One region of the Streptomyces sp. NBC_01474 genome, then DNA from elsewhere that is predicted to be linked to it. Evidence: riboswitches for the same ligand, from Rfam matches in the RefSeq annotation. Region 1 holds a riboswitch; the other holds the start of a gene.
What was found. Region 1 has a riboswitch for thiamine pyrophosphate ahead of thiO (glycine oxidase ThiO). Riboswitches for the same ligand answer to the same signal wherever they lie in the genome.
Positions count from the first base shown of each region.

Region 2: linked by a shared signal. The riboswitch ahead of OG758_RS05455 (purine-cytosine permease family protein) and the one ahead of thiO (glycine oxidase ThiO) in region 1 are both predicted to bind thiamine pyrophosphate.

Region 1 is NZ_CP109449.1:7,442,736-7,458,576, reverse strand. It holds gene OG758_RS33975 (TetR/AcrR family transcriptional regulator) at 1-55, shown strand, start outside; gene OG758_RS33970 (DUF4126 domain-containing protein) at 442-1,056, shown strand; gene OG758_RS33965 (phytoene desaturase family protein) at 1,117-2,616, shown strand; gene OG758_RS33960 (hypothetical protein) at 2,636-3,481, opposite strand; gene metF (methylenetetrahydrofolate reductase [NAD(P)H]) at 3,529-4,449, opposite strand; gene thiE (thiamine phosphate synthase) at 4,536-5,183, opposite strand; gene OG758_RS33945 (Rv2175c family DNA-binding protein) at 5,262-5,627, opposite strand; gene OG758_RS33940 (NAD(P)/FAD-dependent oxidoreductase) at 5,701-6,936, opposite strand; gene OG758_RS33935 (hypothetical protein) at 7,053-7,397, opposite strand; TPP riboswitch at 7,450-7,563, shown strand; gene thiO (glycine oxidase ThiO) at 7,561-8,745, shown strand; gene thiS (sulfur carrier protein ThiS) at 8,742-8,957, shown strand; gene OG758_RS33920 (thiazole synthase) at 8,962-9,756, shown strand; gene pknB (Stk1 family PASTA domain-containing Ser/Thr kinase) at 9,851-11,797, shown strand; gene OG758_RS33910 (deoxyribonuclease IV) at 11,832-12,707, shown strand; gene OG758_RS33905 (DUF4396 domain-containing protein) at 12,797-13,363, shown strand; gene OG758_RS33900 (sulfite oxidase-like oxidoreductase) at 13,395-14,027, opposite strand; gene bfr (bacterioferritin) at 14,193-14,672, shown strand; gene OG758_RS33890 ((2Fe-2S)-binding protein) at 14,698-14,952, opposite strand; gene OG758_RS33885 (class II 3-deoxy-7-phosphoheptulonate synthase) at 15,096-15,841, opposite strand, start outside.
Region 2 is NZ_CP109449.1:1,126,556-1,142,396, reverse strand. It holds gene OG758_RS05485 (GH92 family glycosyl hydrolase) at 1-2,830, shown strand, start outside; gene nhaA (Na+/H+ antiporter NhaA) at 2,995-4,896, shown strand; gene OG758_RS05475 (ADP-ribosylglycohydrolase family protein) at 4,890-6,053, opposite strand; gene OG758_RS05470 (serine/threonine-protein kinase) at 6,131-7,207, opposite strand; gene OG758_RS05465 (potassium channel family protein) at 7,455-9,413, opposite strand; gene thiD (bifunctional hydroxymethylpyrimidine kinase/phosphomethylpyrimidine kinase) at 9,512-10,357, opposite strand; gene OG758_RS05455 (purine-cytosine permease family protein) at 10,354-11,793, opposite strand; TPP riboswitch at 11,786-11,879, opposite strand; gene OG758_RS05450 (TetR/AcrR family transcriptional regulator) at 11,943-13,133, opposite strand; gene OG758_RS05445 (MFS transporter) at 13,386-14,678, shown strand; gene OG758_RS05440 (acyl-CoA dehydrogenase family protein) at 14,894-15,841, shown strand, end outside.

The sequences.
Region 1 (15,841 bases):
CGTCCACGCGGCGCTGTCACGGCTGCTCCAGGGGCGCGTGACCGGCGGCCGCTGACCGTCCCCGGACGCAATGCCGCTGACCGTCCCCGGAGGCAAAGCGGAGACAACAGAGCGCCGGTCCGGCGTGGCCCGAACTCTCAGGCCTCACCGGACCGGCGCGTCCCCCGTGTCCCCGTGCTCCCCCGCGGGCCCGCCGGTCGTGCGGGCCCCCGTGCCTCGCCCCCGCCGTGGCGGGAGGAGCGGCCAAGGGGGCGAAGCGCTGTTCCGCCGCCCCGTGTCGGCGGTACCGGCGCCGCGCCCCCTTCCGTGTCTCCTACTCTCCCGTCTGCGCAGGTCGGACCCCATCCGCGCAGCTACTCATCTCACGCACTAGGTACGGATACTCAGGCGTGGGCGCTCAGGCCCAGGACGCGGACTTCGCGACTGGTTACGATCTCGTCCGTGTCCGTACTCCCCCTGGTCTTCACCAGCGGCTGGGCGAGCGGGATCAACGCGTACGCGGTGGTTCTCCTCCTCGGCATCTTCGGCGCGACCGGGCTGAGCGACGAAGTCCCCGAGTCGCTCCAGCGCACCGACGTGCTCATCGCCGCCGGGGTGCTGTTCCTGTGCGAGGCCGTCGCCGACAAGATCCCCTACGTGGACTCGCTCTGGGACACCGCACACACGGTGATCCGGCCGGTGTCGGGCGCCGTCGTCGGCGCTCTGCTCGCGGGCCAGAGCGGGTCGCTGTCCGACCTGGCCGCGGGCGCGGTCGGCGGGTCGACGGCGCTGGCCAGCCACGCCGTGAAGGCCGGGACCCGGATGGCGATCAACACCTCGCCCGAGCCGTTCAGCAACATCGCGGTGAGCTCGGCCGAGGACCTCGGGGTCGCCGGAATCATCACGTTCGCCATATTCCATCCTGAAGCGGCCGCGATCATCGCCGCCGTCCTGCTCTTCCTCGGGCTGCTCATGCTGTACTTCCTGATCTCGCGGATCCGGCGCTTCCTGCGGCGCCGGGCGCAGCGGCGCGAGGAGAGACGCATCGCCCACCGGACCGGGGCGCCGCCGGGCTGATCCGGCCCCGCGGCCGGGCTGTCGGCGGGGGTGTCGGTGGGGGCGGATAAAGTCGCCGTCATGGCACGGATTGCGGTGATCGGCGCCGGGATGGGCGCGATGGCGGCCGCTGCCCGGCTGGCCGTGGCAGGCCACCGGGTGGCGGTGTACGAGCGCGCGTCGACATACGGCGGGGCGCTCGGCGGCTTCGCCCGGGACGGCTTCTCGTTCGACACGGGCCCGGGGCTGCTCCAACTGCCCGCGGTCTACCGGGACTTGTTCATCAAGACGGGCAAGCAACCGCTGGAGGACGCGGTCGGGCTGACCCAGGTGGAGCCCGCCGTGCGGCATGTCTTCGAGGACGGCACGGCGGTGGACCTGCCGAACGCGCGCCGCGCGGGCATCGCCGACGCCCTGGACGCGGCGCTCGGCGAGGGCTCGGGCGCGCACTGGTCGGCGTTCATGAACCGGGCGCGTGAGGCCTGGGACCGCACCCGGCGCCCGCTCCTCGAAGAGCCCCTGTGGCCGAACTGGCGGATCCTCGCGGACCGCGAGCCGTACCCCGCGGTGGTCCGCCGCAGGATGCTGCGCAAGGACCTGTCGGCGACGACGCTCTGCGAGGTCGCCGCTCTCGAGCTGGGCGGGGACCCGCGGCTCGTCGCGGTCCTGGAGCAGTACGCGCTCGCGTCCGGCCTCGATCCGCGTACGGCCCCGGCGAGCGCGGCCGTGCTGCCGTACATGGAACAGACCTTCGGCACCTGGGCGGTGCGCGGCGGGATGCGGGAGCTGGCTCGGGTCGTGTACGAGCGCTGCCTTCAGCGGAAGGTCGCGTTCGAGTTCGACGCGCCGGTGGCGCGGATCGTGGAGAAGGACGGCCGGGCGGCGGGCGTGGAGCTGGCCGAAGGCCGGGTCGTGGAGGCCGACTTCGTGGTCGCCGGCGTGGCGCCCGGCGTCCTCGACGAGCTGCTGCCGGGGCGGGCGCTCAGGGCCGAGGACTCGGTGGCGCCGCAGTCGGCGCTGCCGAGCAGGCTGACGGTGTTCCTGGCGCTGCGCGGCGCGCGTCCCGGCGACGCCCCGCACCGGACGGTCGTGCACGCCGCGGACCGGGAAGCCGAGCTGGCCTCACTGTTCGACGGAGGCACGGCGGTGGCGGAGCGGCCCACGGTCACGGTGCTTCGTCCCGACGACGCCTCGGTGGTGCCGGACGCGGACCATGAGGCGGTGACCCTGGTGGTCACGGTGGCGCGCGGCGCGCGCGTGACGGACGCGGACGTGGAGCGGGTCATGGACGCAGCCGGGCAGGCGGTCCCAGGGCTGGGCGACCGTCTGCTGTGGCACGAGGTCCGCACCCCGTCGGATGTCGCCGACGCGACGGGCGCGGACGGCGGTTCGGTGCCCGCACCGGCCCTGGCCGCGGCCTCCGGCCGGCTCCTGCACCCATCGAACAGCACGCTCGTTCCGGGCCTGTTCGCCGTCGGCGGCTGGTCACACCCCGGCGGCGGGCTGCCGCACGCGGGGATGTCCGGCGCGCTGGCGGCCGGGCTGATCGTGGAGGGCCCGGACTTCCGCGGCTCGCAGTGACGGACGGCGCCCGCCGGGTTCAGTAGCGGTACTGCTGCTGGTCGTTGTAGCCGGAGCCGCCGTCGTAACCGCCCTGGCCGTTCTGCTCGTACGGATAGGGCTGCTCCGGGGGCAGTTCGCCGCCGTACTGCTGGTGCTGGTCGTCGCCGGTGCGCTGCTGGGGCACCCAGACCCCGCCGGGCGGCGTCTCCATGCCGTAGCCGCCCGCCGCGTACGGGTCGCCGTACTGCTGTCCCGTGCCGTACGCGTCGTCGTACTGGGGCTGCGCCGGGTAGGTCTGCGTCCCGATGTACGGGTCGGAGTAGGCGGCGTACTGCTGCTGGCCGTTGTCGTAGCCGTACTGCTGCTGGTCGTAGCCCGCGTACGCGTCGTAGGCGTAGCCCTGCGCGGCGGAGTCCGTCTGTGCGGCTGCCGGGGTGTAGACGCCGTACTGGCCGGTGTCGTCGGGCATCGGCTGCGGCGCGTAGACCGACGTCACCTCGGCCGCGGACTCGGGTTCCGGGGCGCCGGAGGTGTCCGGGACGTCGGACTCGTACTCCAGATCGGAGACCTCGAGGGTCGGGTCCTGGTGGACGGGCTCCTTGATCTTGCGCCGCTTGCTCGCGCCGGGGTTCCCGCCGAGCGCCCAGCCCGTGGAGAATCCCCTGCGGAACGACAGCGTCACGTACGTCTGGCCGACGGCGAACGTGATGGCGCCGATCCCGATGACGATCACCGACGGGATCAGCACACCGAGGACGACGCCCACGAACCCGACGAAGGCGAGCAGCCGGTAGCGCAGCCGCGCCTTGTACTGGAGCAGTACCTCACCGAGCAGCCACAACGCGACGATTCCGAACGCGATGTAGAGGACCGTCCAGCCCATGTACGCCCCTCTCGTACGGCCGCCGCCCCTGGTGGAATACGGCCGGGTCAGGCCCGCTGGTCGTGCAGGCCCAGATTCTCGTAGATCTCCAGTGTCGCCGTGGAGTTGTTGAGCGTGATGAAGTGCAGACCCGGAACGCCCTCGTCCAGCAGCTTCGCGCAGAACTCCGTCGCGAACTCGATGCCAATGGAGCGTACAGCCGCCGGATCGTCTTTGGCTGTGAGGATGCGCTCTTTCAGGGCGGGCGGGAACGTGGCGTTGCTGAGCTGCGGCAGCCGCTCCAGCATGCGCACGCTCGTGACCGGCATGATCTCCGGGATGACGGGGGTGTCGCAACCCGCCGCCGCGACCCGGTCGCGCAACCGCAGATACTCCTCCGGGTAGAAGAACATCTGGGTGATCGCGTAGTCCGCGCCCGCCCGGCACTTGTCCACGAAGTGGCGCACGTCGGAGTCCCAGTCCTCGGAGCGCGGGTGCATCGCGGGGAAGGCCGCGACGCCGACGCAGAAGTCGCCCGACTCCTTGATGAGCCGGACCAGTTCGGCGGCGTAGGTCAGACCCTCGGGGTGTGCGACCCAGTCGGCCATGGGGTCGCCGGGCGGGTCTCCGCGCACGGCGAGGATGTTCCTGATGCCGGCGTCCGCGTACTGGCCGATGATGTTGCGCAGCTCGGCCACGGAGTGGTCGACGGCCGTGAGGTGGGCGACCGGGGTCAGGGTCGTGTCGCCGACGATCTGCTCCGTCTCGCGGACCGTGCCGGCGCGGGTGGAACCGCCGGCCCCATACGTCACGGAGACGAAGTCGGGCGCGACGGCCTCGACCCGGCGCAGCGCGTTCCAGAGGTTCCGCTCACCCTTCGGGGTCTTCGGCGCCGAGAACTCGAACGAGAAGGTCGTCTTGCCGGTCGCGAGCATGTCGCGCACGGTGCGTGCGCGATCAGTCCTGGTGGAAGCGGTGCCAAGGGCCATATGGGCAGGTTAGCCACGAGAGCGCCCTGTCCCTAATCCCCGTCCACCCTGCGGACACACGTCTTGACGGAGCGCGTCCGGGGAGGTCAGGCCGTACGCAGCCGCTTCGCAAAGTCGGCCGCCACCGCGCCCGGGTCGTCCGCCTCGGTGATGGCACGGACGACGACGACGCGGCGGGCGCCCGCTTCGAGCACCTCGTCCAGGTTCCCCGCGTCGATGCCGCCGATCGCGAACCAGGGGCGGTCCGTGCCGAGCGAGGCGGTGTAACGCACCAGGTCGAGGCCGGGTGCGTACCGGCCGGGCTTGGTGGGGGTCGGCCAGCAGGGGCCGGTGCAGAAGTAGTCCACGCCGTCCTGGACGGCGGCCGCGGCGGCCTCCGTGTCGGCGTGCGTGGAGCGGCCGATCAGGACGTCCTCACCGAGGACGGCGCGGGCGGCGGCGACCGGCAGGTCGCCCTGGCCCAGGTGCAGGACGTCGGCGCCGGCGGCGTGGGCGACGTCCGCACGGTCGTTGACCGCGAACAGCTTGCCGTGGCGGGCGGCGGCGTCGGCGAGGACGGCCAGGTGCTCCAGCTCCTCGCCCGCCTCCATGCCCTTGTCGCGCAGCTGCACGATGTCCACGCCGTTCGCCAGGACGGCGTCGAGGAACTCGGGGAGGTCGCCCTGGCGCTTGCGGGCGTCCGTGCACAGGTACAGCCGGGCGTCGGCGAGCTGGGCGCGCTGCGTGGCGGCCATGGCCATGGGTGAGTCCCCCCGTGGTCGGTGGCGCGCGGGCCGCGGTGAGCGCGGCCCGCACGCCGGACGGTTGTCAGGTCAGACGGCGAGCGCCTGGGCGCGGCGCTTCACCTCCGTGCCGCGATTCTCGCTCAGCGCCTGCGCGGGGGTGCCCGGCAGGGTCGGGTCGGGGGTGAAGAGCCACTCGAGCATCTCTTCGTCGTTGAAGCCGTCGTCCCTGAGCAGGGTCAGCGTCCCGGTGAGGCCCTTGACGACCTTGTCGCCGTCGATGAAGGCGGCGGGCACGTGCAGCGCCCTGTTCTCACCACGGCGTACGGCGATCACCTGGCCTTCCTTCACCAGCTGCCGCACACGCGTCACCTCCACGCCGAACTGCTCGGCGATGTCGGGGAGGGTGAGCCACTCGGGGACGAGAGCATCGATCTTTGCGTCAATCTCGGTCACAGGACAAGCGTGCCATCCCGGACTGACAGTGGGAAACGCGGCCGCGCAAAAGGCCCTCACCCGCACGGGGCGTTCACACGACGGCGGCCTTCAGGGGACGGGCCGGGTCGCTGATGACCTGCGGGTCCAGCGGGACGCCCGACTCGATGAGCTTGCGCCCCTGCGCCAGGTCACGCGGGCGGCCCACGGCGAGGACGCCGACGAGACGGCTCTCGCGCAGCCAGCACACGCTCCAGGACGCGCCCTGCGGGTCACCGCGCCACACGGTGCTGTCGGCGGCCGCGTGGTGTCCGGCGTACTGCACGAAGCGGCCGAACTGCTCCGACCAGAAGTACGGCACGGGGTCGTACGTCGCCGGGCTCTCGCCGATGATGTTGGCGGCGACCGTACGGGGGCCCTGGAGCGCGTTGTCCCAGTGGTGGACCATCAGGCGCTCGCCGTACCGGCCCGAAGGGAAGGACGAGCAGTCACCGACTGCGTACACATCGGGTTCTGAGGTGCGCAGGCGGTCGTCCGCCACGACCTCGCGGTGGGCGCCGAGCGTGATGCCGGAGCCGGTGAGCCAGCCCGTGGCGGGGCGGGCCCCGATGCCGACGACCACGGCTCCGGCGGGCACCCGGGTGCCGTCGTCGAGGAGGACGGCACCGGGTTCGACGTGCTCCACGCGCGCGTGGGTGCGCAGTTTTGCCCCGGCGTCCGCGTACCAGGCGGACATGGGGGCGGCGACCTCCTCGGGCAGCGCCCCGGCGAGCGGTCGCTCGGCCGCCTCGACGACGGTGACCGCGCATCCGGCCTCGCGGGCCGCGGTGGCGAACTCGGCGCCGATCCAGCCAGCGCCGACGACGACGATGTCGCGCTGCGCGGCGAGGACGGGGCGCAGGCGTTCGGCGTCGTCGAGCGTGCGCAGCAGATGGACACCCGGGATGTCCTCCGTGCCGGGCAGCCTGATGGGTTCGGCGCCGGTCGCGAGGACGAGGACGTCGTAGGGGGCGGGTCCGGTGGCGGTGTCGAGGGTGTGCTCGGCGGGGCGTACGCCGGTGACCTCGCGGCCCAGTTCGAGCGTGATGTCGAGTGATTCGAAGTCGACGTCGAAGGCGGACCCCTCGGCCTTGCCGAGCAGGACGGCCTTGGACAGCGGGGGCCGGTCGTACGGCTGGTGGGGTTCGGCGCCGATCAGCGTGACGGCGCCGGTGAAGCCCTGTTCGCGCAGGGCCACGGCGGTCTGGACCCCCGCCATCCCGGCGCCGACGATGACGACGTGCCGCCCTGCCTGGGGCACCGGTGCCTGGTTCTCGGTCTGCTCGCTCACCGGATCACCATATGCACCTGACGTTCAGTCAGTCAGCGGGCAGCGTCACTCCGGTCCCGTGACGTCTTCCACACCGGCCGCGGGTTTGACCGCCGGGACCGCCCGCGCCCGCGCCGTCAGGCGCCGGGGACCTCTTCGACGACGCTCGTCCCGCTGCCCGCCTGCGACTCCCACTCCCACGTCTCGTCCAGCCGCACCCGCCCGTCGGGAAGGTCCACGACGAGCGAGACACAGTGCCCGGAAGAGGTCGTCGCGTCCGTCTTCAGCTGTACGTACCTGAAGTCGATCCGGTCGCCCTCACGGGTGCCCACGAGGTGGCCGCGCACCACGTCCCCGCCCGCGTACTCGGCCCAGATCCGGCCGTCCTCCTCGTGGTACGTGAACCGCGTCCGCGTACCCACCTGACCTGGAGCCTGGTCGGCGACCGGGGCGAGGACGAGTCCGTCGAGCGAGCGGGCCATGCGGGCGGGCTCCCTTACTGAGGGTCGCGGGGACGGTTTAGGGTGGCCACCGTAAAGCACTCGCGGGAGCCCGGGCGTACCGGGCTGAGAGGGAGGCTGGGACGGCCTCCGACCGTACGAACCTGATCCGGGTCATGCCGGCGAAGGGAGGGGCTGGACGCCCATGTCGCGTACTATAGAAGGCTCCGACGTCCTGGTCGTGGGCGGCGGGATCATCGGTCTCGTCACCGCGTGGCGGGCCGCGCAGCACGGGCTGCGCACCGCGGTCGTGGACCCCGAACCGGGCGGCGGGGCCGCTCAGGTGGCGGCCGGGATGCTCGCCGCTGTCACCGAACTGCACTACGGAGAGACCGAACAGACCCTCCTCGGCCTCAACGTGGAGTCCGCGCGCCGCTATCCGGCGTTCGCGGCCGAGCTCTCCGAGGCCACCGGGCTCGACCTCGGCTACCGCGCGTGCGGCACCCTCGCCGTCGCGCTCGACTCGGACGACCGCGCGCACCTTCGGGAACTGCACGCCCTCCAGCACAAGTCGGGCCTGGACTCGGAGTGGCTGTCGGGCCGTGAGTGCCGGCGCCTCGAACCGATGCTGGCCCCGTCCGTGCGGGGCGGCCTGCGCGTCGACGGTGACCACCAGATCGACCCGAGACGCCTCGCGAAGGCCCTTGTCGCGGCCTGCGAGCTGGCCGGGGTGCGGTTCCACCGGCAGTGGGCCGAGCGGCTGACAGTCGTCCGCGAGGGCGCGCGCGGCGTGGTCCTCGCCGATGGCACCGGGCTCGACGCGGACCAGGTCGTCCTCGCCGGCGGCAGCCTCAGCGGCAGGCTCGCCGGGGTCCCGGACGACGTGCTGCCGCCGGTGCGCCCGGTGAAGGGGCAGGTGCTGCGCCTGACCGTGCCGAAGGTGTACGCGCCGTTCCTGAGTCGCACCGTGCGCGCCGTCGTGCGCGGCGGCAACCTCTACTTGGTGCCCCGGGTCAACGGCGAGCTCGTCGTCGGGGCCACCAGTGAGGAGCTCGGCTGGGACACGACGGTCACCGCGGGCGGCGTCTACGAGCTGCTGCGCGACGCCCACGAGCTGGTGCCCGGCATCACGGAGCTGCCGCTCACGGAGACCCGCGCGGGCCTGCGCCCCTGCTCCCCCGACAACGCCCCGATCCTCGGCCCGACCGCACTGCCGGGCCTGCTGCTCGCCACCGGCCATCACCGCAACGGCGTGCTGCTCACGCCGGTCACCGGCGACTCCATGGCCCACGTGCTCGCCACCGGCGAACTCCCCGAAGTGGCCCGCCCCTTCACCCCGCGGCGCTTCGGCGCCGTCCCCGCACCCGTCTCTGTGGAGCAGTCCGTATGACCGTGTCCGTCACCCACGTATCCGTGAACGGCGAGGGCCGCCAGGTCGCCTCGGGCACCACGCTCGACGTCCTCGTCTCTGCACTGACCAGAGCGCCGTCCGGTGTCGCCGCCGCACTCAACGAAACCGTCGTTCCGCGCACCCAGTGGGCCGTCACCGCACTCACGGACGGGGACCGCGTCGAGGTCCTCACCGCGGTCCAGGGAGGCTGAACCCATGGCTGACGACTCCTTGGTCATCGGCGGTACGTCCTTCTCGTCCCGGCTGATCATGGGCACGGGCGGGGCGCCCAGCCTCGACGTCCTGGAACGCTCCCTCGTCGCGTCCGGCACGGAGCTGACGACCGTCGCGATGCGGCGCGTGGACGCGAGCGTGCAGGGCTCCGTGCTCTCCGTCCTGGAGAAGCTGGGGATCCAGGTGCTGCCGAACACGGCGGGCTGTTTCACCGCCGGTGAGGCCGTCCTGACCGCCCGCCTCGCGCGCGAGGCGCTCGGCACGGACCTGGTCAAGCTGGAGGTCATCGCGGACGAGCGCACCCTGCTGCCCGACCCGATCGAGCTCCTGGACGCGGCGGAGATCCTCGTCGACGACGGCTTCACCGTGCTGCCGTACACGAACGACGACCCGGTGCTCGCGCGGAAGCTGGAGGACGTGGGCTGTGCCGCGGTCATGCCGCTCGGCTCCCCCATCGGCTCCGGGCTCGGCATCCGCAACCCGCACAACTTCCAGCTGATCACCGAGCACGCGCGCGTGCCGGTCATCCTGGACGCGGGCGCCGGGACGGCGTCCGACGCGGCGCTGGCGATGGAGCTGGGGTGCGCCGGTGTGATGCTCGCCTCAGCGGTCACCCGCGCACAGGAGCCGACCCTGATGGCGGAGGGCATGCGGCACGCGGTCGAGGCGGGGCGGCTGGCGTTCCGGGCGGGCCGTATCCCCCGCAGGCACTTCGCCGAGGCCTCGTCGCCGGTGTCCGGGATGGCCAGGCTCGACCCGGAGCGGCCCGCGTTCTGAGGGCCGTACAGCACGGTTACAGCTCTGCTGCAGTACGGCCGCCTGCGGACGACTGCGGAGCCGGGTGTCGGCGGCTGCTCGTAGACTCGCCTGCGTGGACACGACCCTTCAGGACCCTCTCGTCGGGCAGGTGCTCGACGGCCGGTACCGCGTCGACGCACGCATCGCGGTCGGCGGGATGGCCACGGTCTACAGGGCCGTGGACACCCGCCTCGACCGCGTGCTCGCGCTCAAGGTGATGCACCCGGCCCTCGCCGCCGACGTCTCGTTCGTCGAGCGCTTCATCCGCGAGGCCAAGTCGGTCGCCCGGCTCTCCCACCCGAATGTGGTCGGGGTCTTCGACCAGGGCGCGGACGGCCAGTACGTATATCTGGCGATGGAGTACGTCGCGGGCTGCACCCTGCGGGACGTCCTGAGGGACCGCGGGGCACTGCGGCCGCGTGCCGCGCTCGACATCCTGGAGCCGGTCCTCGCCGCGCTCGGCGCCGCGCACCGCGCGGGGTTCGTGCACCGCGACATGAAGCCGGAGAACGTCCTCATAGGGGACGACGGCCGCGTGAAGGTGGCGGACTTCGGCCTCGTACGGGCCGTGGACACCATCACGAACACGACGGGCGCCGTCCTCGGAACCGTCTCCTACCTCGCCCCCGAGCAGATCGAGTCGGGCACCGCGGACCCCCGCGTCGACGTGTACGCGTGCGGGGTGGTGCTCTACGAGATGCTCACGGGCTCCAAGCCGCACTCGGGCGACTCCCCCGCCCAGGTCCTCTACCAGCACCTGAACGAGGACGTGCCGCCTCCGTCGGCGTCCGTTCCCGGCCTGCCCCCGGAGCTGGACGAGCTCGTCGCCTCGGCGACCGCGCGCACGCCCGACCTCAGGCCGTACGACGCGGTGGCGCTGCTCGCCCAGGCCAGGGCGGCCAGGGCCGCTCTCACGGACGCGCAGCTCGACACGGTGCCGCCGGCCGCACGCCCCGAGGACCTCGGGGACCGTGACATCTCCGACGACCGTACGAGCGTGATCCCGCGGGCGCTGCGGACCAGGGACGTACAGCTCCCGCTGCCCGCCGACGACCAGGACCCGCAGGCGGAGCTCAACCGCACGAGCCGCTTCGAGACGCCGCCCCCGCCGCCCGCCCCTTCCCGGAGGCGTCGTCCGCGGCGCGGTGCGCTCGCGGCCGTCGCGGCCGTGCTGCTCGCCCTCGGCCTCGGCGCGGGCGTCTGGTACATCAACTCGGGCCAGTTCACGAAGGTCCCGCCGCTGCTCGCCAAGACGCAGACGCAGGCCAAGGAGCGTCTGGACCAGGCCGGTCTCGACCTCGGGCACGTCAAGCGCTCGTACAGCGACACCGTGAAGCGCGGCACCGTGATCGCCAGCGACCCCGAGGTGGGCGCCCGCATCCGGGACAACGGCGCGGTGGATCTGACGGTGTCCCTGGGCCCGGAGACCGTGAAGGTCCCCGACCTCCAGGGCACGCCCCTCGGGAAGGCCGAGCGCCGGCTGAAGGACGCGGGCCTGGAGTCCGGCATGGTCACCAAGGAGTTCGACGAGAACGTTCCCAAGGGGGCGGTGATCGCCACGGACCCGGAGTCCGGCACCACACGCAAGACCGGCTCGGCCATCGCGCTCGTGGTCAGCAGGGGCGGCCCGGTGGACGTCCCGGACGTGACGGGCGAATCCGAGGAGGACGCCATCGCCGACCTGCAGGACGTGGGCCTGAAGGCCGAGATCGACACGGTGCGGGCGTACTCGGACGAGGACAAGGGCAGCGTCGCCCGGCAGTCCCCCGTGGAGGGCAAGCGGCTCGGCGAGGGGGACACGGTCACCCTGACGATCTCCAAGGGCCCGGTCATGGTCGAGGTCCCCGACGTCGTGGGCATGAGCGTCGACGACGCCCACCAGAAGCTCGAGGCCCTCGGCTTCGCTGTCGAGAACGACCGCGGTCTGCTCGGAATTTTCGGCGACACCGTGAAGAAGCAGTCCGTCAAGGGCGGCGACAAGGCCCCGAAGGGGTCGACGGTCACCATCCAGATCCGCTGACGGGACGGCCACGCGCGCGTGCCACCCTTGACGAGTGAGCAGCACCGACACCGCATCCCGTAACCCGGTCGGCGGCCATGTCCCCGTCGCCGGCGGCCTGGCCTCCGTAGGGCTTTCGTACGCGCGCGAGCTCGGCGCCGAGACCGTCCAGGTCTTCGTCGCCAACCCGCGCGGCTGGGCGACGCCGCCCGGCAATCCGAAACAGGACGAGGCGTTCCGCGCGGCCTGCGCCGCCGAGGACATCCCGGCGTACGTCCACGCGCCCTACCTGATCAACTTCGGCTCGCACACCGAGGCGACCGTGGAGAAGTCCGTGGAGTCGCTGCGGCACTCGCTGCGCCGGGCCCGGGAGATAGGCGCGCTCGGCGTCGTCGTGCACACGGGTTCGGCGACCGGCGGCCGTGGGCGTGAGGTGGCGCTCGCGCAGGTACGTGAGCGGATGCTGCCGCTCCTCGACGAGCTGACCCATGACGACGACCCGTACCTCCTCCTGGAGTCGACGGCGGGCCAGGGCTCTTCGCTGTGCTCGCGGACCTGGGACTTCGGGCCGTACTTCGACGCGCTGGACGCGCATCCGAAGCTGGGTGTCTGCCTGGACACGTGCCACATCTTCGCGGCGGGCCACGACCTGACGGGCCTCGCCGGCATGAACCAGACCCTGGACCTGCTGGTGGACACCGTGGGCGAGGGCCGCCTCAAGCTGATCCACGCCAACGACTCCAAGGACGTCGCCGGGGCGCACAAGGACCGCCACGAGAACATCGGCTCCGGCCACATCGGCGCCGAGCCGTTCCGCGCGCTGATGGCCCACCCGGCGACCGAGAACGTGCCGCTGATCATCGAGACGCCCGGCGGCAAGGTGGGCCACGCGACGGACGTGGCCCGTCTGAAGGAGCTGCGGAAGGGCTAGGAGGGCTGGGAGATCACTTGAGGAATACCCCCAGGGGGTATACGGTTCCTGTCGGCGACAGGAACCGCTCTCTGACGTTGGGGGAACTCATGCAGCACGAGACGCACGCCGAACACGCGCACCACGACCAGCACACCCAGCACACCCAGCACACAGATCACGAACAGCACGAACAGCACGAGCACTCCGGGCACACCCACGCCGGGCACGGCCTCGGCAAGGTCAGCTGGTCCATGGCCGCGCAGGCGACGCTCCACTGCCTCACGGGATGCGCCATCGGCGAGGTCCTCGGCATGGTGATCGGCACGGCGTTCGGCTGGGGCAACATGCCGACGATGATCCTGGCGATCGCGCTCGCGTTCTTCTTCGGCTACTCGCTCACGCTGCGCAGTGTCCTGAAGGCCGGCGTCGGCTTCAGGACCGCGCTCCGGGTCGCGCTCGCCGCGGACACCCTGTCCATCGCCGTCATGGAGCTGATCGACAACGGCGTGATCGCGCTGTGGCCGAGCGCGATGGACGCCCATCTGTCGGACGGCCTGTTCTGGGCCGCGCTCGCGGTCTCACTGGCCATCGCCTTCGTGGTGACCACGCCGGTCAACAAGTGGATGATCGGCCGCGGCAAGGGCCACGCGGTGGTCCACCAGTACCACCACTGACGGCCTGCACTCGGCACAGGAGAGCCAGGACTCAGAGCTCGGGGCCGTCCCCGGGCTCTTCCTGGTACGAGTAGCGCTGCTCCCGCCAGGGGTCGCCGACGTTGTGATAGCCGCGCTCCTCCCAGAAGCCGCGGCGGTCGGCCGTCATGTACTCGATGCCGCGGACCCACTTCGGGCCCTTCCAGGCGTACAGATGGGGCACGACGAGGCGGAGCGGGAAGCCGTGTTCCGCGGTGAGGAGTTCACCGTCCTTGTGGGTGGCGAAGATCGTGCGGTCGGCGGCGAAGTCCTCGAGGCGGAGATTCGCGCTGAAGCCGTACTCGGCCCAGACCATCACATGGGTGACGGCGGGCGCGGGCGGCGCCAGCTCGAGAATCGTCGCGGCGGGCACGCCGCCCCACTCCGCGCCGAGCATGCTGAACTTCGTGACGCAGTGCAGATCGGCCACGACCGTGCCGTACGGCAGGGCGGAGAACTCCTCGTGGGTCCAGCAGCGCTTGTCCCCGTCGGCGGTGGCGCCGAAGACCCTGAACTCCCAGCGTTCGGGGCGGAACTTGGGAACCGGGCCGTAGTGGGTGACCGGCCAGCCACGCTGGAGACGCTGTCCCGGTGGAAGCTCCGACTGCACTGCTCCCCCAGACTCGCGACCCACCGGCTGACCCATGCCTCCATCCTGACAGACCCCAGGCAGTGGCCGTGACCAGCGAGAGCCCGGCCACCTCCGAAAAGGGCAACTCCTACTAAGCGTGCACTTACTGGACGGTTTTCGGTGCCGATGCGAGGATGCGCGAAAATCTGCCGAGTCCACCACGTGGAAGGAGCCTCTGCGATGCAGGGCGACCCCGAGGTCATCGAATTCCTCAACGAGCAGCTCACGGGCGAGCTGACGGCCATCAACCAGTACTGGCTCCACTACCGGATCCAGGACAACAACGGTTGGACCAAGCTCGCGAAGTACACCCGCGCAGAGTCCATCGACGAGATGAAGCACGCGGACCGGCTGACCGAACGGATTCTCTTCCTCGACGCCCTGCCGAACTACCAGCGGCTCTTCCACGTACGGGTCGGACAGACCGTCACGGAGATGTTCCAGGCCGACCGTCAGGTCGAGGTCGAGGCGATCGACCGCCTCAAGCGCGGTATCGACGTCATGCGGGCCAAGGGCGATGTGACGTCGGCGCGGATCTTCGAGGACATCCTGGAGGACGAGGAGCACCACATCGACTACCTCGACACCCAGCTGGAGCTGATCGAGAGTCTCGGAGAGGCGCTGTACCTGGCCCAGCAGATCGAGCAGCCGGACAGCTAGCCGCCGCACGTACCCAGGCGGAGCCTCAGGCGGCGTCCGAAAGGTCCACGAGGGCTCTCGGGTCGGACGTAAGGACGGGCCTTCCCTGCTCGACCAGCTCGCGGCGCGAGCAGCTCCCACGGCCGAGCAGCGCCTGAATGCGCCGTACGCACGAGCCGCAGTCGGTGCCGGCCTTGCAGGCCGACGCTATCTGGCGGGGGGTGCACGCACCGCCGTCCGCGTGCTTCTTGACCTGGTCCTCGGTCACACCGAAGCAGTTGCAGACGTACACGCGGTTCACCTCCCAGCGATCAGGACCGGTTCCTTGCTCCCGCCCCAATGAACGGTGAGGCTAACCTAACCTTACCCGCCGGGCGGGGAGCACAAAAGTGCCGTGGGGCGCGGATCGATGTGATCCGCGCCCCACGGCGATGTACTGCAGGATCACTGGTCGCGGTACATCTCCGCCACCAGGAACGCCAGGTCGAGAGACTGGCTGCGGTTCAGGCGGGGGTCGCAGGCCGTCTCGTAGCGCTGGTGCAGATCGTCGACGAAGATCTCGTCGCCGCCGCCCACGCACTCGGTGACGTCGTCACCGGTGAGCTCGACGTGGATGCCGCCCGGGTGGGTGCCGAGGCCCTTGTGGACCTCGAAGAAGCCCTTGACCTCGTCGAGCACGTCGTCGAAGCGGCGGGTCTTGTGGCCCGAGGCCGCCTCGTAGGTGTTGCCGTGCATCGGGTCGGTGATCCATGCGACGGTCGCGCCGGAGGCGGTGACCTTCTCGACCAGCTCCGGGAGCTTGTCGCGGACCTTGTCGGCGCCCATGCGGACGATGAAGGTCAGGCGGCCGGGCTCGCGGTCGGGGTCGAGGCGCTCGATGTACTGCAGCGCGTCCTCGGCCGTCGTCGTCGGGCCGAGCTTGATGCCGATCGGGTTGCGGATCTTCGAGGCGAACTCGATGTGCGCGCCGTCGAGCTGACGGGTGCGCTCACCGATCCACACCATGTGGCCCGACACGTCGTACAGGTTGCCCGTACGCGAGTCCACGCGGGTCAGCGCCGACTCGTAGTCGAGGAGCAGCGCCTCGTGGGAGGCGTAGAACTCGACCGTCTGGAACTCGGCCGGGTCGGTGCCGCAGGCACGCATGAAGTTCAGCGCGTTGTCGATCTCGCGGGCGAGCTGCTCGTAGC
Region 2 (15,841 bases), 6.3 Mb from region 1:
CACCGAGTCCTTCTCGCACGACGACGAGAAGGCCGAACCCGGTTACTACGCGGTGACCCTGGGGGACTCGAAGGTGCGGGCCGAACTGGCCGCGACCACGCGTACGGGGCTGGCGCAGTTCACGTTCCCCGAAGGGGCGGACGCGGCCCAGGTGCTGGTGAAGGGCGGCGCCAGTCTTTCCGGCAACAAGCGCGCCGACCTGCGCGTCGTCGGCGACCGGCAGGTCACCGGGTCCGCGACGACCGGCAACTTCTGCGGCAAGGGCAATGAGTACACGGTCCACTACGCGATCACTTTCGACCGCCCGTTCGCCGCGCACGGCACCTGGGACGGCAAGACCGTCTCCAAGGACAGCGACACCGTGGACGCCCCCAAGGCGGGCGCCTACCTCACCTTCGGGACGGCCGACTCGCGCACGGTGCGGGCCAAGGTCTCCATGTCGTACGTCTCCGTGGACGGCGCCGAGGCCAACATGGCGGCCGAGGTGCCCGGCTGGAGCCTGGACGCCCTGCGCCGGCAGACCCGCGACCAGTGGGCCGCCACGCTGGGCAGGATCCGCGTCGCCGGGCGCGACACCGGTGAGCTGAAGACGTTCTACACCGCGCTGTACCACTCGCTGATGCACCCGAACACCTTCAACGACGCCGACGGACGCTACATCGGCTTCGACGACAAGGTGCGCACGCTGCCCTCGGGCCACAACCAGTACGCCAACTTCTCCGACTGGGACACCTACCGCTCGCTGGCGCCGCTCCAGGCGATGCTGTGGCCGAAGCAGGCCAGTGACATGGCGCAGTCGCTCGTCAACGACGCCGAACAGGGCGGCTGGTGGCCGCGCTGGCCCCTGGCCAACGACTACACCGGGCAGATGACGGGCGACAACTCCGTCCCTCTCATCGCGAACCTCTATGCCTTCGGCGCCCGCGACTTCGACCTCAAGAAGGCGCTGAAGTACCTGGTCAAGGGCGCCACCTCGGTGGACGACACCCCGGGTGCGTACAAGGAGCGCCCAGGGATCGGCGAGTATGTCGAGCGCGGCTACATGCCCAACAACGACGCCTCGCGCGGCGACCACCAGCGCGTGGGCGGATCCGTCACGCTGGAGTGGGCGATCGACGACTTCGCCATCGCGCAGCTCGCGAAGGCCGCGGGCGACAAGGACACCGCCGCGACGTTCACCCGCCGGGGCCAGAACTGGCAGAACATCCTCAATCCGGCCACCGGCTACCTCCAGCCGCGCGGCGAGGACGGCCGCTTCCCGGACGGCCCGGCCTACCAGCCGCCGCCCCCGGGCAAGTTCGGCCAGGACGGCTTCGACGAGGGCAACGCGGCGCAGTACAACTGGCTCGTCCCCCAGGACACCGAGGGTCTGATCGCGGCCATGGGCGGGCGCGACGCGGCCGCCGACCGCCTCGACACCTTCTTCACGAAGCTGAACGCGGGTCCGAACGAGCCCTACATGTGGGCGGGGAACGAGGTCGACTTCGGTGTGCCGTGGGTGTACAACCACCTGGGCATGCCGTGGAAGACGCAGAAGGCCGTGCGCGACGTGGCCACCACCCTGTTCAGCCCCACGCCCGACGGGGAGCCCGGCAACGACGACCTCGGAGCCCAGTCCTCCTGGTACGTGTGGGCCGCGCTCGGCCTGTACCCGTCGACACCCGGCACACCGGATCTCGCCGTGCACAGCCCGCTCTTCGAGCGCGCGGTCCTCGATCTGCCTGGCAAGGGGCGGGAGTTGGACATCCGCGCCCCGCAGGCGTCGGCCGACGCGCCGTACGTCCACGGGCTCGCGCTCGACGGCCGCACCTGGGAGCGCACCTACCTCCCGCAGTCCGCGGTGAAGGACGGGGCGCGCCTCGACTTCACGCTGTCCGGCACGCCGGACAGGACCTGGGCGACGTCCGCGAAGGCCGCGCCGCCCTCGTACCGCTCGGGTGAACGTTCCTTCCTCGCGAGCGCGACGCCCAACGCGGCGTCGGCCGTTCCCGGCGGCGACGCGGCGAAGGTCACCGTCCACGGTCAGCGGCTGGCCGGCCACGACAAGACGCTGACCGTCACCACGAAGGCTCCCGAAGGGCTGACCGTCTCGCCTGCGGGCGGGCCGCTCGGCCTCGACGCGAAGACCGGCTCGGGCGAACTCACCCTGTCCGTGAAGGCCGCGGTCGGCACGTCCGAGGGCTACTACGAGATCCCGGTGACCGTCCGCGGGAAGGGGGCAGCGGACAAGCCCGTTCAGCTCTCCGTGTTCGTGCTCGTCGCCCCTGAAGGCGGTCTCGCGGCCGCGTACGGCAACACCGGTTCCTCCGACGACGCCGACCGCGGCCAGGGTGACTACGACGGCGACGGCAACACCTACTCCCGGCAGGGGCTCGAAGCCGCCGGTCTCAAGGGCGGCACGCGCGTCGAGGTGGCGGGCACGTCCTTCGTGTGGCCCGCCGCGCCCCAGGGGCGGCCCGACAACGTCGCCGCCGCGGGTCAGCGCATCGACCTGGCGGACCGGGCGAAGGACGCAGGGAAGCTGCTGTTCGTGGGCTCGGCGACGCACAGCGACCAGCGCGGCAGCGCCACCGTGACGTTCACCGACGGCTCCACCGCCACCGCGGATCTGTCGTTCGGCGACTGGACGCTGCCGGGCGGCGGGACGGACCCCGTCCTCGGCAACACCACCGTGGCCCGCACCGACCACCGCAACCAGTCCGGGGGCGCCGGGCCCGCCGCGTACGTCTTCGCCACCAAGCCCTACGACGTGCCGGAAGGGAAGCACATCAAGAGCGTGACGCTGCCGGACAACGGCAACCTGCACGTCTTCGCGGTCGGCCTCGGCTGAGGTCACCCGGTCTGATCGAGTGCCCGTCTCACGGGGCGGGCACTCGAACGCGGACGCCGTGTCGATTCGTCCGTGCCGCCGTGCGTCAACTACCGTCTCACCGCGCTCGGGCGCTCGCCCGAGCAGCCGCCGGCCTGGTCCGCGCGGGCTGTCGAGAGACGGGAATGCCGCCGATGAGCTCGGGGTTCGACGGGCAGACAACGAGCGGCGAGGAGCTGCGCACACCGCTGCGCGACTTCCTGCGCACCGAGACCGGCAGCGCCTCCGTGCTGCTCGTCGCCGCTCTCGCGGCACTGGCCTGGGTGAACATCGGACCCGGCACGTACGAGGAATTCTGGGGGACGCGCTTCTCCGTCCGTATCGGGTCCGCCGGGGTGTCGCTGGACCTGCGGGAGTGGGTCAACAGCGGCCTGATGGCGTTCTTCTTCTTCGTCGTCGGCCTGGAGGCGCGGCGCGAGTTCGACATGGGGGAGCTCCGCGAACGCCGGCGCGTCACGCTGCCCCTCGTCGCGGGACTCAGCGGCATGGTCGTCCCCGTCGCCGTCTACCTGGCCATCAACGCCGGGCACAGCACGGCCCATGGCTGGGGCGCCGCGATGTCGACCGACACGGCCTTCGCCCTCGGCATGCTGGCGCTGCTCGGCAACCGGCTGCCCGGCGGGCTGCGCATCTTCATCCTGACCGTGGCCGTCGTCGACGACTTCGTGGCGCTGATCATCATCGCTGTCGCCTACAGCGGAGACATCGACGTTCCCGCCCTGCTGGTGGCACTCGGCCTGTTCGGCTTGATCCTGCTGGTACGGGCCACCGGCACCCGGCGCGGCTGGGTGTATGTGCTCCTGGCCGGCGCGGTCTGGGTGGCGCTGCTGGAGTCGGGGGTCGACCCCGTCGTGATCGGCCTGGCCATGGGGCTGCTGACCTTTGCGTACCCGGCGAGCCGTACCGCGCTGGAGCGGGCGAGCGGCCTGTTCCGGCTCTTCCGCGAGCAGCCGACCCCCGAACTGGAGCGGTCGGTCCGCCGGGGCCTCGCGTCGGCCCTGTCCCCCAACGAGCGGCTGCAGCGCCTCTACCACCCGTGGACCAGCTATGTGATTGTGCCGCTGTTCGCCCTCGCCAACGCCGGCATCGAGCTCAGCGGCGGCGAACTGGCCCGCGCGTTCGCCTCGCCGATCACCCTCGGCATCCTCTTCGGTTACGTCCTGGGCAAGCCGCTCGGCATCGTCGGCGCGGCCTGGCTGACGACCCGGCTCAGCCGCGGCCGGCTGCGCCCGTCCGTCGGCTGGGGCGCCACTACGGCCGGGGGAACCATCGCAGGCGTCGGATTCACGGTGGCCCTGCTCATCGCCACCCTCGCGTTCGACGGCGGCCAACTGGCCGAGGCGAAGATCGGCATCCTCAGCGCGGTCGTCGGCGCGTTCCTGATGACCTGGCTGGTCTCCTGGGTCATCGGAATCCTGCCCCGCCCCACCCGGATGCGGGCCCTCCTCGGAACGGCCGAAGGCATCGTCGACCTGGCCGTGCCGGTCGACCCGGACCGCGACCACGTGCGCGGACCACGGCACGCGCCCGTGACGGTCGTCGAGTACGGCGACTTCGAGTGCCCCTACTGCGGACAGGCCGAACCCGTCGTGCGGGAGCTGCTCGCCGGCTTCGGCGACATCCGCTACGTGTGGCGGCATCTGCCCCTGAACGACGTGCACCCGCACGCCCAGCTCGCCGCGGAGGCGGCCGAAGCGGCGGGGGAGCAGGGTGCGTACTGGGAGATGCACGACCTGCTGTTCACCCACCAGGACGCCCTGCGGGCCACCGACCTCCTGAGGTACGCGGGTGAACTCGGCCTGGACACCGACCGGTTCCACAAGCACCTGCGGGCCCACAGCGGCGGGGGACGGGTCGCGGAGGACCTCGAGTCGGCCGACCTCAGCAGCGTCTCGGGCACACCCACGTTCTTCGTCAACGGACGGCGCCACCACGGGGCGTACGACATCGAAGGGCTGTCGGCGTCGGTGCGGGCGGCCAAGGAGCGGGCCGTGCTCGCCGGCAGGCGCGGGCTCCGGCGTCAGTAGTTCCAGGGACGCTTCTCGCCGGGCCGGATCTCGGCCGCGATGTCGTCGCCGAGCCGGGCGACGGCGGTCCGTCCCTCGATCCCGGTCAGCCACTGGTACGGCAGGTGTACGTCGCCGTGCAGCGCGCCGAGGATGTTGCCGCACACGGAGCCCGTGGAGTCGCTGTCGCCCGAGTGGTTGACCGAGAGCAGGAACGCGGCCTCGATCGGCGTGCGCGGCGGCTTCGGGTCGCACACCGTGCCCTGCTTGCCGACGTAGAAGGTCTGCGGCCGGGTACGGGCGAGCGCCGCGTACACGCCGATGGCGAGGGCCTCCTCCGCGACCCAGCCGGCGCCGAGCGTCTCCACCTTCTCGGGGGACGCCTCGCCCTCTTCCTCGGCGAGCGCGACGGCCCGGCTCAGCGCGGCCGTGGTCTCCTCGTGGCCCCGGTAACCGGAGAGCAGACGCAAGGTCCGCAGCACCGCGCCCTCCAGGGACTCGCCGTCGACGAGGTGGCTGATGAGGGCGGCGAACGCACCGGAGGCGAGATAGCCGGTGGGGTGTCCGTGCGTGATCTGGGCGCACTGGGCGGCGAGTTCGAACGACCGGCGGGCGCCCAGGTCCGTCAGACCGAAGGGCGCGGAGCGCATCACGGCGCCGCAGCCCTTGGAGTCCGGGTTCACCGGCCCCGGCTCACCGGTGGGCTTCCCGTACGGGTCGGGGGTGATTCCCGCTTCGACGCCGCTCAGGCAGGCGTTGCCGGGCGCGCGGCGCGCGTACAGCCAGGGCTCGTGCCGCAGCCACCCGATGCGGTGGCGCAGGTCCTCCTCGGGCAGCGGCCCGGGGTGGTTCTGCGTCTCCAGCCACCTCAGGTACGCGTCGTGCACGATGGCCGCCTCGGCGCCGCCGATGCCCCGGTCCCGGGTGCGGCAGTACCCCCGCAGATGCCCCTCGGCGGTGAACAGGGTCATCTGGGTGTCGTCGCTGACCCGGCCCGTCACACCGTCCGCGTCGGCCACCAGGCCGGTGACCCCGGCCGCGCCGTGCGTGGCGCGGATGGCGTCGAGGGAGAGGAACTCGACGGGGTACCCGAGCGCGTCACCGATCGCGCCGCCGAGGAGACAACCGCGTACGCGGCTGCGGTGGACGGCGAGATCGGCCCAGGAACGGGTGTGCACGGTGAGCTCCATGGTGGTCGGTCGAAGGCGTAGCACCCATCATCGCCGCAGCGTGTTCCGCCGGGACGGGCGCCCCGTCAGTGCGCGGACGCGGAGGGCGAAGGTGCGCCTGTCGGTGCGTTCGCGGCACTGTCGTCGGGGGCGAACCACGCCATGCCGATCAGGAGGGACGCGACGAACAGAGCGGCCGCGGCGACGGCCCCGATGATTCTCGGTCTGCGTCTCGCCGCCTCCAGGACGCCGCCGCGCCGGGCCGCCCCGCGGCGCGCCGCCCGGCCGGACGACGGCAGCTGGTAGGTCGTGGACGTGGTCCGGATCTCCGGGGAGGTCTGGAAGTGGGGGGCTGGTGTCGGCGCAGGGGCCGCCGGCACAGGCTCAGGGAGGGGTTCGGGGCGGCCCTGCCAGGAACCCGCACGGAACCAGTCCGTGACCTCCTGGGCCGTCGGCCGGTCCTCCGGCCGCTTGGCCAGCAGGCCGAGCAGATAGTTCTCGAACGACGGAGGCAGCTGGACGCCGAGCCGGCCCGGGGCCACGGGTGCGGCGTCCACGTGCTGGTAGAGGAGGCCGGTCGCGGTGTCGGCCCGGAACGGCGGGTTTCCGGTCAGGAGTTGATACAGCACGCAGCCCAGCGAGTACACGTCGGACGCCGGGCCGGCGTTCTTGCCGAGCGCGCGCTCGGGCGCCAGGTACAGGCCGGTGCCGACGATCTGCCCGGTGGTGGTGAGCCCGGCGGCGGGATCGTCGAGGAAGCGGGCGATGCCGAAGTCGCCCAGCTTGACCGTGCCGTCGGGGGTGAGCAGCAGATTGCCCGGCTTGATGTCCCGGTGCACCACGCCCTGGCGGTGGGCGGCAGCGAGCCCGGCGGCCGCGCCGGCCGCGATGTCCGCCACCCGTTGCGGTGTCAGCCGCGCGCCGCCGGCGGTCTCGTGGGCCAGGCTGCCGCCCTCGACGAGTTCCATGACGAGGTAGAAACGGTGCTCCCAGGAGCCGAAGTCGTAGACACCCACCACGTGCGGATGGCTGAGCGACGCCGAAGTCTGCGCCTCCATGCGGAACCTGGCCGCCGCCGAAGGGTCCGCGTCCTGGGCGATGAGCAGCTTCACGGCCACGGGCCGGCCGAGCATCTCGTCGGTCGCCTGCCACACCTCACCCATACCGCCGCGGCCTATGGCCTTGTGCAACCGGTACCGATCCGCCAGCAACAACCTGCGCACCACCCTTGAAAGACAGCCCCGTCAAATTGGTTGCCACGGAACGAAGTTCGCCCCGCGCGAGCGCGAGGACGAGCGGGAGGGGTGTGGCGGGATCAAGGATAAGGCGCGCGGAGAGCCGATGATCACACTTGGGCGGGTGGCTGGTACGGAAGGCAAGAGGTGGTGATCACACCGCTCGCGGGGCCTCCTAGGAGTCGCCTGCGCGGGTACGGGCCAGGGGCCCGTGCCGCAGGAGCTCCGCCAGGCCCTGGCGCGTGGCGGCCAGCACCACGCGGTCCTCCGGACGCAGCACGTACCCGGGGTGAAGGTCCCACACGAGGCCGGTCGGGCGGTCGGGGTCGTCGTCGGCAGGGGACGCGGCCAGGTCGCGGCGGCGCTCGCTCGGCGCCGTGGCGTCGAGCGCGATCACACGCCGGGAACCGGCCCGGAACGAGTCGGCGACGGTCCGGCCGTCGAGCAGCGGATGTCCCGCCACATCGAGGGCGGCGAAGAGCAGGACGCTGCGCTCGACGGGGATGGCGCCGAGGATCTGGCGGCCCATCATGGCGCCGGCGAACGCGGGCGCGGCCAGGGTGGAGACACTCCGGCTGCGGGTCAGGGCGCGGGGATGCGCGGAACGGAGCGTGCGGTAGACGGCGGTCGCGAAACCGTCGTCGAACAGGCGCAGCGCCACCCGCAGGTCGGGCTTGACCGATCGCGCGTGCAGCGCGGCCTCGAGATTGGTGATGTCGCTGCTGGTGAGGGCGAGCAGGGCGTGGGCGCGGTGCACCTTGGCGGCTTCCAGGACGCCTTCCTGCGTGACGTCACCGATGACGGTCGGTACGCGCAGGCGGCGGGCGAGGGCGACGCCGCGTGCCTCGGGATCCTCCTCCACGCACACGACGGGGATGCCGAGTTCACGCAGGCGGGCAAGGACGCGGGTACCGATCTTGCCGAGGCCGAGCAGCACGACGTGGCCGGACAGACCGCGCGGCGGGCGGCGCAGGGCCGACGCCGTGCGGAAGGTGCCGAGGGCTTCGAGCACGGCCGCGAGAAGTACGGGCAGGAGGAGCAGTCCGGCGAGCCCCGTGAGGAGTTGGAGGAGCTGGCGGGCGAGCGGCTCCCCGATCGCCGGGTCGTCGATGGCGAACAGGTCGAGGAGCGTGAGGTATCCGGCGTGCAGCGGGTGGTCGCCGGTGGTGGCCCAGGACGCCACGGCCAGGCCGAGGACGCTCGTGACGAGTCCGGCGAGGGACCAGCGGAGCCGGCGCGAGAACAGCGAGCTGAGGGGCATACGTCGGCTGGTCGTGCGGCCGTTGGGTGCGGCGACCGTGGGGGAGACGGCTTCCAGGACCACCGTGCCGCGCCCGGTGGCCGCGGCGACCGTGCGTTCGTCGGGCAGCAGCAGAGGACCCTCAGCGCCGCCCACGTCCGAACCCTCGGCGCCCGCCGGGTCGTTGGCGGTCGCGGACAGCAGGGCGAGGGTGCACAGGCCGGGGTCGGCCACCTCGCCCCGGCCCGGCGGGGTGCGCTCCACGGCGCGCAGAAGGAGCCCGTCGGCCTGGACGACCTTGCTGGTACCGGCGACGGCGGTGGCCGCGAGCGCCGGTGCCGCGGTGTCGGCGTCGGACAGGACGGTCGTCGTGGTGTCCAGTGCCTCGGGGTCGACGCCGGGGGCGGAGAGCGCGGCTGCCTGATCGAGGAGGTGTTCCAGGTGCTGGCCGAGCTTGCGGTTGTAGAGCCGGATGACCAGGCGCAGCTGGGGGTTGAGACGGCGGGCGGCCAGGGCGGCCCGGATGTTGGTCTCGTCGTCGCCGTGGACGAGGGCCAGCGCGGCTGCGTCGGCCACGCCCGCCTCGGCCAGCGCCTCCTCATCGAGTTCCGGTGCCTCCAAGACACGTGGCGGCGGAACGCTGTCGTCGGCCGCGGCGGACACCGTACGGTTGACGACCGCCTGCATCCGCGAGAGCAGGGTGGCCGCCCGCGCCCGTCCGGCGGGACCGGCGCCCGGTCTGGCGACACGCACGGAGGGCACGACGACCGTGACCCGCTCGCCGTAGACGGCGCGCAGTTCGGCGGCGAGCCGCTCGGCGAGTGCGTCACCACCGCACACGATCATGTGGCCGGTCGGCGGGGCCTGTTGAGGCTGGCGGGGCAGGGTGGTCATGGCAACAGTCAAGTGGACGGGAGCGCCGGAACGCACATCGGGCCCTGATTGTGTGCAGGTGGGCGTGTTGCGCGTGCCTCAGGTGGCCCCGGCGGCTCTCAGTCCGTGCGCCCCGCGGCCTTGGACCGATCACCCGGCAGGCGCCACCCGTGGTCGACCGGGCCGATGCCCGACCCCAGCGCGAACCCGGCGGCGATCGCCCCCGTGACGTACTCCTTCGCCAGACGGACGGACTCCGGCACGGGCAGGCCGTGGGCGAGACCCACGGCGACGGCCGACGCCAGGGTGCATCCGGTGCCGTGCGTGTGCCGGTTGTCGTGGCGGGGAGCGCGCAGCCAGTGCTCCTCAGTGCCGTCGGTGAGCAGGTCCACGGCCGCCCCGGGCAGATGACCGCCCTTGACGACCACCCAGCGCGGCCCGAACGACAGGAGCCGCGCCGCGGCCCGGCGCATGCCGTCGTCGTCCGTGACGGCGAGGCCGGTCAGCTGTGCCACCTCGTCCAGGTTCGGCGTGGCCACCGTCGCGACCGGCAGCAGCTTGGTGCGCACCGCGTCCAGCGCGTCCTCGGCGAGCAGCGGATCGCCGTGCTTGGAGACGCTCACCGGGTCCACGACCACGGGGGCGTCCGTACCGGCGAGCAGTTCGGCCACCGCCTCGACGAGCACCGGCGACGAGAGCATCCCGGTCTTGACCGCCTGGACGCCGATGTCGTCCACGACGCTGCGGTACTGCGTGCGCACCGCGTCGACGGGGAGTTCCCACGCTCCCTGGACCCCCAGGGAGTTCTGCGCGGTGACGGCCGTCAGGACGCTCATGCCGTGGGCACCGAGCGCCAGCATCGTCTTGAGGTCGGCCTGGATCCCGGCGCCGCCGCCCGAGTCCGAACCGGCGACGGTCAGGACGCGGGGCGGCGCGACGCGTCCGGTGCTCGCGGGCACGGTCATGTGCGGGCCTCCTGGTGCGGTGCGGTCTGCGGGGCGGCGGTCGGGCGGCGCAGCCTGAGGGGCGCGTACACGACGAGTGCGGCGACGAAGGCCACGTAGTACGCGAGGTCGGCGCCGTGCAGGGCCTCTGCGACCGGGCCCACGTACAGGCCGCTGTCCATGAACGGGACCGCGGCGGCGAAGGCGGCGACGAAGGCGAGGAGCCCGGGCCACCAGGGCTGCGGCCGGGCGCTCTCGGCGGTCAGGTCGACCGGCGCGCCGCCCCGGGCCCTGGCGCGCGCGAACCAGTCGACGGCCACGACCGCGACGAAGCCGGGGATCCAGTAGCCGACGAAGAGCAGCACGTTCTGGAAGCGGGCCGCGGTGTCGGCGGCGTGCATCCACAGCACCAGCGGGAAGCCGAGCACCGCGGCGAGTGCCGCCGCGAGCGGCCGCGGGACCCGGACGCCGATCGTCTGCAGGGCCAGCGAGCCGCTGTAGTCGTTCATGGCGTTGCTGCACAGGGCCGCGAGCGCCACGGCGAGCAGCCCGAAGGAGCCGAGAACGCCCCCGCCGAGCAGCTCGTCGACCCCGCGCGCGGTCTGGTCGGTGAACACGGATGCGCCCCACAGCCCGAGCGCCTGGACGGCGACGAAGGAGACGGTGACGCCGAGGAGCGTGAACCAGAACATGCGCTTACGGGATGTGGCGGCCGGAAGATAACGGCTGAAGTCGCTGGCGTAAGGGGCCCAGGACAGGGACAGGCTGAGCGCGATCGTGCTGGTGAGGACGAACGCGCCGGCCTGGTCGGCCCCGTGCGCGGCCCCGGTGGTGACCGGATGGACACCGTCGAGGAGCTTGACGGCCAGGACCACGAACGCGGCGGCCAGTACGAAGGTCATCAGCCTCTGGAGCCGGTGGACGGCCTCGTAGCCGAGCACGCCGAGCGCGCCCTGCGCCAGCATCATCACGAGCACGCCGACCCAGAAGGGCCAGCCGCACAGCCGGGCGAGCGCGTCACCGCCGAACAGGCCGATCAGCGCGTCCCAGGCGACCGACGACAACCACTGCAGGACGCCGGGCACCGCGACGGCCCGGCCGAACGCGAGCCGCGCCAGCGGAAGCTGTCCCGCGCCGGTCGCGCTGCCCCACGTACCGAGATACGCGGTGGGCACGGCGCCGACGAGGGTGCCGATGACGACGGCGGCCAGCGCGGTGGCGAAGTCCAGGCCGAGTGCGATGCCGACGGTGCCGGTGAAGACACCGGTCATGGTCAGGTTCGGGGCGAACCACACGGTGAACAGGCGCCCGGCGCCGCCGTAGCGGTGGCTCTCGGGGACCGGCGCGATCCCGCGCGCCTCGACCCGCAGGTCACCCGGCGCGGCCGGCATCCGCCCGTCGAAGACGGAGCGCGGTCCGGTGGTCCCGGTGCTGCTCGGGGCATGGGGCAACGACATTGGCTGACATCCCTCCGCCAGTGCTAACTGGTTCAGGTTCGACGGGTGTGATCTCAGCCCTCGGCGGGGCACCCCGTGTCCGGTACGTCGGCAAGGGTAGCTTCCCCGTCCCGGGAGGCACACCAGGGGGCGGTCTGCCGGCCACGAATCTATGCGGGCGGGTTCTCGCTCAGGAGCAGTGCCGTGCCGAGTTCGGCGAGGCGGTCGGCGAGATCCGTGCGGTCGCCCGTGGAGCCCGTACGGGCCGCGTTGTCGATGACCGTCAGCACCGCGGTGACGACGATCCGGGCCTCGGCGGTGTCGAGTCCGGGGCGCACCTCGTCGAGCAGGCGCACCCACAGCGCCAGGTACTCCCGCTGATTTTGCCGGGCCGCCTTGCGCTCCTTCTCGGGAAGCTGGTCCAGTTCACCGATCAGCAGGCCGATCAAGTGGCTTTGACTCAGGGTGAATTCGATGTACGAGCGCAGTAGCCGGTCGAGGGTCTGACGCGGGGTGCCGGGCTTGGCGAGCGCCTGTGCCGTTCCCGCGCGGCGCTGTTCACCGCCGCGCATCACGGCGGCCACGAGCAGGTCTGTCTTGGTGGGGAAGTGCTTGTAGATGCTGGGGCCCGTCGCTCCGGCGGCCTCGCCGATGTCGTCGGTGCTCACGGACTGGAAGCCCCGCTCGTCGAAGAGGCGGATCGCCTCGACGAGGATCTCCTCGCGGCGGGAGACCGCGAGGCCCGCGTATCCACCCGGCGCAGTTCCCGCCTCGGCGCCGGTACTCGCCCCGAGCGGGCAGTGCGCGGCGGCGTGTGCGAGCCGGTAGAGGAGTTCTTCGAAACGGCGGCGGGGCAGCGACGTGCGGTGCCAGGAGATGGAGCCGAACACTGACAGGACGGACCACGCGAGGAGATGGCGGTCAGGCTCGTCGAGGTCCGGGCGTTCGTCCCCGATCAGGGCGGCGATCCGGTCGGCGACGTCGTTGAGAGCGCGGCGCTGTTCCTGGCGGCGGTCCTCCGGCAGGTGCCTGGCCTCGCGCTGCCACAGGACGGCCGAGCCGCGACGCTCCATGGTCTCGTTGGCCGTCGTGCGGAGGTAGGAATCCAGGTCCGGAGCCGCCATGAGGGACTCCAGGATCGTGTTGACCGTGGTGTCCACGACGTGGAGCAGCAGATCGGGCTTGCCTCGGAAGTGTCGGTAGAGGGCGGGTGCGGTGATGCCGACCTCGGCCGCCACGTCGGCCACCGACACGTTGTGGTAGCCGCGCTCGCGGAACAGCCGGGCTGCTGCGGCGACGATCCGCGCCTTGCGGTCCGGGGGTCTGCGCGCGGTCGTCCGACCCGACGCTTCCGTCTGCATCCCAGTTCGCCCCTCGCCGTCCGGCCATCTTCGGCAAAGGTACAACATCCGAGCACCACCGTGATCAACAAGTAAGCCGCATGGTGTGGCGTTAGACAGAAATCACTCAGCTGCTGCGTGACCGCCCTGTGCTCGGTAATCTGCGTCTGATCCATTGTGCACCTTGGTTAGAGGTGTTTCACTTCCTGCTCACATCAGCCCCTTTGATCAGGGAGGGCCGCCATGGCCGTCGATCGACAAGAAGTGCCCGGCTTGCCGTCTGCGACCGCCTCTGGGGCCCGTGTGTCCGCCGTGCGGCGCCGGGCGTGGTTCGTCCTCGCGCTGCTGGTCTGTCTGATGCTCGTCAACTTCGCCGACAAGGTCGTCGTGGGCCTGTCCGGCGTAGGCATGAAGAAGGAACTGGGCCTGGACAGCTCCCAGTTCGGTGTCATCCAGAGCAGCTTCTTCTGGCTCTTCGCCGTCGGTTCCGTGCTCGGTGGCTGGCTCGGAGGCAAGGTGCGGGCGCGCTGGCTGCTGGCCGGGATCGCCGCGCTGTGGGTGCTCAGCCTCGTGCCCATGGCCGCCCAGGTCGGCTTCACCACCATCGTCGCCTGCCGGGTGCTGCTCGGCTTCGCGGAGGGGCCGACCGTCGCGCTGGCCATGCAGGTGGCGCACTCGTGGTTCCCCGCGCACCGGCGGAGCGTGCCCAGCTCGATCGTCATCGCCGGCGCCGGGGCCGGCCCGCTGATCGCGGCCCCTGTGCTGACCTGGGTCATCGAGACGTACTCCTGGCACGCGGCCTTCGGTGTCCTCGCGGCGTTCGGTGCGGTCTTCGCCGTGCTCTGGCTGCTCGGCGGCGACTCCGGGCCCGAGGGCGCGCGGGCCGGCGATCACCACATAGCGGCGACGGCGCTGCCCGAGCATGTGCCGCTGCGGCGCCTGTTCTCCACGGGAACACTGATCGGTATGGCGCTCCTGTTCTTCGTCGCGTACGCCAACACCTCCGTCGGCGTGAGCTGGCTGCCGCTCTACCTGCGCGACGGTCTGGGCTACGACGCCACCGCCGCGGGCAAGCTCGTCGTCCTCCCCTTCCTCGGTGCCGCCGTCGCCGTCATCCTCGTCGGGGTCCTCTCCAGCGCCCTGACCAGGAGAGGGGTCGGAAACCGCGTCACCCGCGGGATTCTGCCTGCCGCCATGGTGCTCGCCTCCGGGGTATGTACGGTGGCCTTCTCCTCGCTGGACCGCGGCGTTCCGCAGATGACGCTGCTCGTCATCGGCGCCTGTCTGAACTCCGCGGGATACGGCGTCGCCTTCGCCGGGCTCGCTGATGTCGCGCCGACCGGTCAGCGCAGCACCGTGTTCGGGATCGTCACCGGCATCTACAGCCTCGGTGGGGTCGTGGCCCCGCTGGTGATCGGCAGGCTGGTCGACGCCGGCACGTCCGCCGTGGCCGGTTACGGGGACGGCTTCCTGGTCCTCGGCATCACGATGATCATCGGGGCCGTTGCCGCGCTCCTCCTCGTCGACCCCGACCGCGACGCGGCGCGCCTGGCGGCGGCGTCCTGACCGCCGACCGCACACCGTGCTATGCATTGAAAACTATCACTCTCAACAAACGATGGCTTGACACCTGGCCAAACGAGCAAGAAAGTGAATCTGTAATAACTTGCTGGCCGGGCAACGAGAGTCACCGTCGGCGACGAGGTGTTCGTCCAACCGCATCGGCACCCAGGTCCTGACCGCCGACGGCGGATACCGCTGAATCCCAGGAGTGACGAGATATGAAGCGCACTGTCTACAACGAGGACCACGAGGCGTTCCGGTCCGTCGTCCGGGACTTCATCGCCAAGGAGGTGTCCCCGCGCTACGAGGAGTGGGAGAGGGACAACCGCGTCCCGCGTGAACTCTTCCACCAGCTCGGCGAGTTGGGCGTCATGGGCTTCGGCATCCCCGAGGAGTACGGCGGCCCGGGCGAGACCAGCTACAAGTACCAGACGGTGATCACCGAGGAGTGTGCGCGAGCCGCGGTCTCCTTCGGGCACTACACCGTCACCACCGGCATCGTCCTGCCGTACCTGCTCAACATCGCCGACGAGGAGCAGAAGAAGCGCTGGCTGCCGGGCATCGCCAGTGGCGCGATCACCCTGTGCATCGCGATGACCGAGCCCGGCACCGGCTCCGACCTCGCGGGCATCCGGACGCGGGCCGAGCTGTCCGACGACGGCACCCACTACGTCCTCAACGGCGCGAAGACCTTCATCACCGGTGCCCTCAACTCCGAGTTGTGCGTCGTCGTGGCCCGCACCTCCCCGCCCACGGCCGAGGACCGCCGCTTCGGCCTGACACTGCTCGTCGTCCCGACGGACAGCGAGGGCTTCGCGTACGGCCGCAAGCTGGACAAGATCGGCCTGCGTGCCTCCGACACCTCCGAACTGTCCTTCACGGACGTCAAGGTGCCGGTGGAGAACGTCCTCGGCGAGGTCGGCAAGGGCTTCTCCTACCTGGGCAACAACCTCGCTCGCGAGCGCCTCTCCATCGGCGTCGGCGGTGTCGCCACCGCGAGCGCCGCGATTCAGTTCGCCAAGGCGTACGTCCAGGAGCGCCAGGTGTTCGGCAAGCCGGTCGCCGCGTTCCAGAACACCAAGTTCGTGCTCGCCGAGTGCGCCGCCGAGGTTGAGGCCGCCCAGGCCATGGTCGACAAGGGCATCGAACTCGACGACCGGCACGAG